Regions from separate parts of the Paenibacillus sp. MMS20-IR301 genome, predicted to be linked through region 2. Evidence: riboswitches for the same ligand, from Rfam matches in the RefSeq annotation. Region 2 holds a riboswitch; the other holds the start of a gene.

Region 1 (4,593 bases), 3.6 Mb from region 2:
AAACAAACCCGTTCCCCCATCGTATCACAATTGGGTGAGCTTGAAAAACCTTTCGCAAAGAAAACAGCAGCACCTTGTTGGCGCTGCCGTTCATTATTATGCTCTCCTCTTGAAATTCCTGTCCGGCAAGCGCCTACTCCAGCTCCACCCGCGCCGCCTCAAGCGCCTGTGCAAGATCATTAATCAGATCATCTACATGCTCGATCCCGACAGAGAAACGCAGCAGACGGTCATCGACGCCAACGGCATCGCGGATCTCCACCGGAATATCGGCATGGGTCTGCACAGCCGGATAAGTCATAAGCGACTCGACACCGCCCAGGCTCTCGGCAAAAGCAATCAGGCGGATATGGCGGAGCAGCGGCTCCACATATCTGGCATCCTTAACTTTGAAGGAGAAGATTCCGGTGTTGCCGGAGGATTGGCGGTTCTGGATTTCATACCCCGGATGATCGGGCAGGCCCGGGTGGAACACCTCGGCAACCGCCGGATGCTCCAGCAGATACCGGGCAATAGCCAGTGCATTGCTCTCATGCCGCTCCATGCGCAGGGCAAGTGTCTTCATGCCCTTCATCAGCTGGTAGCTGTCATTTGGTGCAAGTACAGCGCCCAGCGAGTTATGCAGGATAGCCATTTCTGCTGACAGCTCCGCGCCTTTGGTCACAATAAGTCCGGCAAGCACGTCATTATGTCCGCCCAGATATTTGGTCGCACTATGTACGATAATGTCTGCCCCAAGCTCAATCGGACGCTGGAAGAACGGGGTTAGCAGCGTGTTGTCGACAATAGTCAGCAGCCCGTGCGTGCGGGCCCATGTACACACCGCTTCGACATCTGTAATCATCATCAGCGGATTGGTCGGCGTCTCAATAAACACAGCTTTGGTGCCCGGCTGGCGGGCAGCCTCCAGGCCCTCCAGGTCATTCGTATCCACATAGGAGGCGCTGATGCCGTATTTGGAGAGAATCCGTTCAAGCAGACGGTAAGTTCCGCCGTACAGGTCCAGCGATACCACGAGATGGTCGCCTTGTCCGAACAGGGCGAATACTGTAGTCAGGGCAGCCATCCCGGAGGCACAGGCAAAGCCGGCATCGCCGGATTCCAGTGCGGCAGCCGCGTCTTCGAGTACGGTGCGGGTAGGATTTTTGGTGCGGATATAGTCAAAGCCTGTGCTCTGACCGAGTCTCGGGTGACGGAAAGCCGTCGCATTATATATCGGGTAATTAACCGCCCCCGTTGCCGGGTCCTCAAGTGAACCAATCTGTGCCAGTCTGCTCTCAATCTTCAGTTTCTCGTCCATTCCCATTGCCTCCTAAAAGTTTGTTAGCATTTGCTTCCCTGAATTTCTTCGTACAAACTAGCTTCGGAAGCATCAGCTATGTGTAGTGCGCTTTTACTTTGCTTCTATATAAATAATTGTGTTAAATAAACGCTCCGATATCGTAAGGTGTCTCCTGGTATACATAGTAATTGAGCCAGTTAGAGAATAATAAGTTGGCATGGGCGCGCCAAACGGCCGGCGGTGTACGGGTAGGATCATCTTTTGGATAATAGTGCTTCGGAATTTCAATATCCATGCCTTTGGCGATATCCCGGTCATACTCCCATTTCAAAGAGAACGGATCATATTCCGAATGCCCGGTGACAAAAATCTGCTTCCCCTCATATGCCGACACCAGATACACTCCGGCTTCTTCCGATTCGGCAAGAATCTGCAGATCCGGATGATTCTCAATATCCTCCCGGGATACATCAGTGTGGCGGGAATGCGGCACATGGAACACCTCATCGAAGCCGCGCAGCAGCTTGACATTATTATGGCTCAGCGTGTGCGGAAAAACTCCAAAGCATTTGTCCGGCAGGCTCACCTTGCGAACACCGAAATGATGATACAGTCCTGCTTGTGCCGCCCAACAGATGTGCATGGTCGAAGTTACATTCTGCTTGCTCCATTCAAAAATAACTTTCAGCTCTTCCCAGTAGTTGACATCCTCGAACTCCATCTGTTCTACGGGAGCGCCGGTAACGATCAGGCCGTCGAACCGGCGGTGGCTGATCTCATCGAAGGTTTTATAAAAGCTCTTCAGATGCTCTGCAGAGGTATTCTTCGAGGTATGGGAGCTGGGATGCAGCAGAACCACATCCACCTGAAGCGGCGAGTTTCCGATCAGGCGCAGCAGCTGCGTCTCGGTCGTTTCCTTGGTCGGCATCAGATTTAGAATAGCGATCCGCAGAGGACGGATATCCTGATGAAAGGCGTGGCTCTCATCCATTACAAAAATATTCTCACCGGATAATACTTCTTTGGCCGGCAGACTGTCGGGAATTTTAATTGGCATTGCTGTGTCCACTCCTTAACTGAATTTAGATTCCGCCTGGGCGTGCTCTATCATGTGTGGTGAAAAGAGTACGAAAAAAAACCTTTCTCAGGCGAGAAAGGTCATATATCTGCAGTCATATGCGCCTCTCTCATCTGCCAGAGAACTTCCGCCGGACGTATACGTCCTGCCGAGCTTCCGCAAGATTTAGCACCGTGCGTAGATACGCCGGTTGCCGGGTTTCATCGGGCTAGTCCCTCCACCTGCTCTTGATAAGATTTAGCTGTATTCAGTTGGGTACCACCGGTGGTTCCTCAGAACTTTTGCTTAAAATTCACTTTAAATCATGAACCTCCTTTTCGTCAAGTCCATACAATGCTAAGGGGCCTATATTATGAAAAGAATTTCTCTTGAAAGAGGCATACCCCGGCGTTATACTAGACAAGTGTTTCAACCATAAACGGCGAAAAGAAGAGGTGAGAGAAGAATGGAAGGCGACCCGGGCTCGCGAATAGGCACGCAGAAAGAACAACCACACAGGATTAACATCAGCTTGCCGGCGGCGGGGGCAGTTCTTCTTCATGCTCTCCGTACGTCTTTTGGCCTTCGTCAGTGATTGTACCGCCGGCCAAGCTGATTTTTTCCCTGTGCTTTAATTAGCATATCCCTGGAGAAGACAGGGACAGAAGGAGTGAATCAGATGAAAATCCGGCTGGTGAACGCAGGAATTTTTACGACAATTGACAATATTGAAGAAACACTTACAGCCCCTGCAGAGGGGTTCTACTGGATTGATGCCGATGTTGAGGATCTTGTGGAGCTTCAGCCTTTGTACAATCTGCATGATCTGGCTGTCGAGGACTGCCTCAGTGAAGAGGATCAGCGCCCGAAGCTGGAGATCTATGAGAGCCATTATTTCATTGTAGTCAACAGCATCCGGTTTGATGACGAGGAAATATTCCTCCGCGCCCTTAACGTATTCCTGGGCAGACATTTCATCATTACGGTGACCAAGCAGAAGATCCATGAGCTGCGCGTCCTGAAGCCCATCCTGTGGGAGCAGGAGGTCAGTGAGCCTGACCGTTTCCTGTACCTGTTAATCGACCTTGTCGTTGACAACTTCTTCTCCGTCGGTGACCGGATCGAAGCGCGGATTGAGAAGCTGGAGGAAGATATCCTCATGCACACCAAGAAATCGCATCTCAGCGAAATCATCGGTCTGCGCAGTGAAATTCTCTGGCTGAAGAAAATGCTCGGACCGCAGAAGGAAGTTATCAACACGCTGAACAAGAAGGATCTCCGCCTGATCGACGATCAGCTGCAGAAGTATTTCAGTGATATTTATGAGAATGCGGTGAAAATTTCGGAAACCTTCGAAACCTACCGCGATCTGATGGGCAACTTACGGGAAGCTTATCAGTCCAGTATCGCCAACCGCGCCAACGAAATCATGCGGGTATTTACAGCAATTACTACAATATTCATGCCGCTGACCGTGATTACAGGGATCTACGGTATGAACTTTGATAATATTCCCGAGACCCATTCCCAGTACGGCTACTACGGAGTTATTGCCGTCATGGTAACACTCGGCTGCGGAATGCTGGTAGTTTTCCGCAAGAAGGAATGGCTATGAACCATACCGGACGAATACGCAGGACGAAGGCGCCGCTAACCCACGGGTAGAGGAAGCCTTCGTCTTTTTGATTGTCTACAGATTTGTAGCCAGCCCCAGCTTCACCGGCTGCTCCCGCCGGAAGCGGAGCCGGATCAGCCGCAGGCGCTCATAGTACATATCGAGTCCTTCAGCGGGTGCGAAATCCTCTCCGTATGCTTTGTAGAGCACCGGCTTCAGGAAGGTATCACCCATCAGTTCATAGGCCGTCCATATATTATTCTGTTCCAGCGGACTAACCTCGCTCAGTTCAAATGTGATCAGCTTCTCCACCGAATATCCGTCCTTCTCCAGTTCCTCGGCTGCCTCCAGAATCTCGCGCCGGGAAATTCCGCTCAGCGCCCGGATCTGCTCCATGCCTTGTCCGGCCTCAATGGCCTGAAGCAGAACACGCCGCAGCCGCAGCCGCTCCAGCTGCTTCTTGTACTTCAGCTCCTTCTGCTTGTACAGCCAGGAGACAAAGCCCTCCTCGTCAATAGCTTCATTCACCCAAGAGAGCGGAAAGGAATGCGCCCGCTGGATACCTGAGGTAATCTGCAGCCAATCCGCACCATACTGTGACGCTTTGCCCTCGCCGACCCCGGGAATTTGCAGCAGCTC
Region 2 (4,593 bases):
GAATGCAGGGATAATCGAACCCTGGTATTTCTCTTCGATGAAGGCTTTAGCTTCCGGAGAGGTCAGCGCTGCAGCCAGCTTCTGAATCGCATCGGAATCCTTGTTGTCAGGACGGGCTACCAGCAGGTTCGCATACGGGGAGTCTCCGCCCTCGATGAACAAAGCGTCCTTAGTCGGTACCAGGCCTGCTTCCAGCGCATAGTTCGTGTTGATCAGCGCGATATCCACTTCATCCAGCTGACGCGGCAGCATTGCTGCATCCAGTTCGATGATTTCCAGCTTCTTAGGGTTGTCAGTGATATCAGCTTTGGTGGAAGTGATGTTGGTATCATCCTTCAGGGTGATCAGGCCATTCTTAGCCAGCAGGATCAGTGCACGTCCGCCGTTAGTCGCATCGTTCGGGATTGCAACCTTTGCACCCTCAGCCAGCTCGTCGATGGATTTGATTTTTTTGGAATAAGCGCCGAAAGGCTCAACGTGAACAGCAGTCACAGATACAAGATCTGTACCGTTCTTCGCGTTCTGGTCATCAAGATAAGGCTTGTGCTGGAAGAAGTTCGCATCGAGCCCCTTCTCGGCCAGCTGTGTATTCGGAAGGATATAGTCCGTGAATTCTTTGATCTCAAGCTTAATGCCTTGTGCCTCGAGCAGCGGAGCAATAGCTTTCAGGATTTCCGCATGCGGTACAGGCGAAGCTCCAACCACCAGGGTTACCGGTTCAGCAGCAGGTTCAGTTGTCGGCTCAGCCGCAGCAGCTTCTGTCGGTGCAGTGGTAGCCGCGGAATTCGCTGCATTGTTCGCCGCGTTATTGTTGCCGCAAGCTGCAAGCACCAATACCATGGTCAAGCTGAAGAATGTGAGCAGTACTTTTTTCATCTGTAAATCCCCCTCAAATCAGTATGGTTTGTTGAATAAGGCTCTATATGGACGTACCTTATTTCCGTGTAAAATGTTTGACCAGCCGGTCGCCGGCCATTTGCAGCAGCTGCACCAGAATGACCATCAGCGCTACCGAGATCAGCATAACTTCCTTCTCATACCGGTAGTACCCGTAGCGGATTGCCAGGTCACCCAGCCCGCCGCCGCCGATCATCCCGGACATAGCGGTATAGGAGACAAGTGTAACAATGGTAATTGTTACTCCGGCCAAGAGGCCCGGACGAGCCTCAGGCAGCAGCACGCGCATAACGATCTGCCCCGTGGATGCCCCCATGCCTTGCGCCGCTTCAATAATTCCCCGGTCAACCTCCCGCAGTGCCGTCTCCACCAGTCTGGCAAAGAACGGTGCCGCACCGATCACCAGTGCCGGAATCGTGCCAAGAACGCCGATTGAAGTTCCCATAATCGATTTGCTTAAGGGAATAAGTGCAACCATCAGGATGATGAACGGGACCGAGCGCAGGATGTTTACAACCAGTGATAATACCGAGTAAACAGCTCTGATAATAATGTTATTTGATCTTCCCCATAAATATAACACAATTCCGAGCGGTAAACCAAGAATAATTGTGAATATTCCTGAAAAAGCTAACATTTTTAGTGTGGCTACCGTTGCATCCAGCATTTCCTGCCAGTTAATATCATTAAAATTCAAGCCGCCCATCAGGAAATCACCTCCACATCAAGGCCCTGGGCCGTAAGTTCCGTAAGTGTCGCGCCTACTGCCTCAGAAGGTCCCTCGAACCGGACAATCAGCTGGCCGTAGGGTATGTCCTTGATGGTCGAGATGGTCCCCTGCAGAATGGCAAAGTTGACTCCCGTTCCCTGGGCAACATGCGAAAGGGTGGATTCATATGTTTTCTGGCCAAGGAATGTTATCTTAACAGCTTTGGTATATCCTTCATGCACCGCGTCGATCGCCTGGCGCAGCGGCCCGTCAGACTGGGCTTCACTGCGGATGAATTCTTTCGTAACTTCATGCTTCGGTTTCAGAAATACCTGCGCTACCTCGCCCTGCTCCACAATTCCGCCGCCATGAATGACAGCCACTCGGTCGCAGATACTTTGAATGACATGCATCTCATGAGTGATCAGCACGATAGTCAGGCGGAATTTTGTATTGATATCCAGCAGGAGGCGCAGAATAGAATCAGTCGTCTGCGGATCAAGCGCTGAAGTCGCTTCATCGCACAGCAGTACATCAGGGTCGCTTGCCAGCGCGCGGGCAATGCCGACACGCTGCTTTTGACCGCCGGAGAGCTGCGCCGGGTATTTGTTCCAGTGCTCCTCGAGCCCGACCAGAGCCAGGAGATCTTTGACTTTACGCTCAATCTCTGTCTTGGAGGTGCCGGTCAGCCGCAGCGGAAAGGCGATGTTGTCGAAGACGGTTGCTGAGGATAGCAGATTGAAGTGCTGAAAGATCATGCCGATTTTACGCCGCTGCTCCTGCAGCTGGCCCTGGCTGAGAGACGTTAATTCCACCCCGTCTACCCATACCTCGCCCTCTGTCGGGCGTTCCAGCAGATTAATGCAGCGGATCAGTGTGCTTTTGCCGGCACCGGAGTGGCCGATAACACCGAATATTTCGCCTTTTTTAATCGACAGGCTAAGTCCCGAGAGTGCTGTTGCCGCTTTACTCCCTTTTCCGTATACTTTGGTCAAATCCTTCAGTTCAATCAATCGTCCCGTCCCCCTTAGAGCTGATAATGCTTGTTAATGCTTTATGCAAAAAGACCCCCTGCGATCCGTGCAGATCGCAAGAGGCCCTGTGTGTATAATGACAATGCCTTCTCATCTGCCAAATACCGCAAACCTGGCGGCATTGTAGGAATTAGCACCATGACATTTGCGCGCAGCAGTAAGCTGTATACAAACCGGTTGCCGGGCTTCATCGGGCCTATCCCTCCGCCGCTCTCGATAAGATAAAAGTATGAAGTTTAATATTCCGCCAAATGTCAGGAATTAATGTATGCCTAAGTATATTAAGTTTCCTGTTCTTTGTCAAAGGTAAGTTTTTACGAATGCAGCTGCCTTGGCTTCAGGCTGGAAGCAGCTTTGTTCCTATGCCACTGCTCGTTGCTGTACCTGAATGCGGCAGACAAGGATTTGCTGGCCATCTCCACGCCTTGCTTCAAATCCTCGAGATGGCTGTCGAGATCCTCGAGCTGAATCCGGTCATGCAGACCCTGATGGCGCTGCCAGAGATCATCCGTCATCTCCGCGTTCATATAATGAATCTCGGCATTGCGCCGTTTGCGCAGATTCTCCAGCGGTTCGCGGTAGGAATTCTTGATCCCCTCCAGCTCCGTTGCGAGCGGCGTATGTGCTTTAAGCAGCTGAAATTGCCGCAGAACCGTAAAGTAGGAGAAATGTGCCTTAACCTTGCTCGTGTTCAGATCATACAGGCTGTTCAGCACCGTTCCGAGCTTGTCCAGCAGGGAGAAGACACGGATAAAGCCGTTTTTATAGAAATACACATATCTGGCGTACTCCCCCTGCTCATCCGGTGACATATCATCCATATAACCGGCCACTACGGACCTCCGGTAAAAGGCCGCAGCGAACCAGCTCTGCTCCAGCTCGTCCAGTGATGAAATCAGACCGCGTGTCCATATTTCCAGCTTGCGGTATTCGTGGTCACGGTCTTCATGCGCGTTCATCTCCTTGCGCAGCATGGAGGCAACCTTCGCCATGTTGTCCATGGCTTCGGCCAGCACCCCGCTGTTCTCCCGGGGCGGCTCTCCCAGCAATATCCGCAGCATATGATGGTCCTCCTTATGAAATGATGACTCTATACAAGAGGGAAATAGTGCTTCCAGTTGCGGTTCACCAGCTCTACGGTGTCTTCAAGGGGAACCAGCTCTTCCGGATATCCCCGCTTCATCCTGGCATCAATGACAACCGGCAGCGAATAGCTGACCGTATTACGCCTAACCTTCATTCCGGCATAAATATCATCTGCCGGGTTGAACCGGGTGAACACGGACCACAGGAATGAGGTCTGTGTTCTGACCGCCGCTTCCGCATCGTCCACAAGCACGATCAGCGGCCAGTCTGCAGGCTTTTCCTCAAATGAAGCCACAAGTCTGGCCGGCAGCTCTGCGTCCTCTTCATAGGATGCTCCGGAAACGGCTAAACATCCTCCGCAATAAGGAACAGCGGCGGTGATTGCTGGAAGCAGCCCGCCGGTGTACGTTCTAGGCAGCTCACGGACCGGATTCCCTATACCCAGCACCACTGCTTTACTGCCGTGATTCAGCCTCGGGCCGGTATAATCCAGCGTATCCATTGAAGTATTAGCCAGGATCAGCAAATCCGATTCCGGTTTGAAGCGTTCAAGCACCGTTTCCAGCAGCTTAGGGAAATCCGTCAGCTCCACCTGTTCACTGGTCAGGAAGAGGAACTTCGTCAGGGACAGCTGGCCTTCACCCAGAATACGAAAAGCTGCCGCCACCGCTTCCCTCGAATAGCTCTCCCGCACCACAGCCGCGGTCAGGGAATGGGATCCGGTCTCGGAATACGCCCAGAGCGCTTTAACGGAAGGCATCAGCAGCGGATAGGCCGGAGCGAGCAGCCGCTGCAAATAATCCTTAAGGTAATAATCCTCCTGGCGCGGCTTGCCGGTAATCGTTGCCGGAAAGATGGCATCCTTGC

Evidence for each region. Region 2 has a riboswitch for S-adenosylmethionine ahead of LOS79_RS30680 (methionine ABC transporter ATP-binding protein). Riboswitches for the same ligand answer to the same signal wherever they lie in the genome.
Region 1: another riboswitch for S-adenosylmethionine. It lies ahead of metA (homoserine O-acetyltransferase MetA); the one in region 2 lies ahead of LOS79_RS30680 (methionine ABC transporter ATP-binding protein).

Annotation. Positions count from the first base shown of each region.
Region 1 is NZ_CP135275.1:3,494,940-3,499,532, forward strand. It holds gene LOS79_RS15205 (PLP-dependent transferase) at 134-1,300, opposite strand; gene metA (homoserine O-acetyltransferase MetA) at 1,422-2,339, opposite strand; SAM riboswitch class I at 2,467-2,597, opposite strand; gene corA (magnesium/cobalt transporter CorA) at 3,019-3,954, shown strand; gene LOS79_RS15220 (HRDC domain-containing protein) at 4,030-4,593, opposite strand, start outside.
Region 2 is NZ_CP135275.1:7,132,471-7,137,063, reverse strand. It holds gene LOS79_RS30690 (MetQ/NlpA family ABC transporter substrate-binding protein) at 1-876, opposite strand, end outside; gene LOS79_RS30685 (methionine ABC transporter permease) at 935-1,603, opposite strand; gene LOS79_RS30680 (methionine ABC transporter ATP-binding protein) at 1,603-2,619, opposite strand; SAM riboswitch class I at 2,728-2,863, opposite strand; gene LOS79_RS30675 (Cthe_2314 family HEPN domain-containing protein) at 2,955-3,701, opposite strand; gene LOS79_RS30670 (UbiD family decarboxylase) at 3,731-4,593, opposite strand, start outside.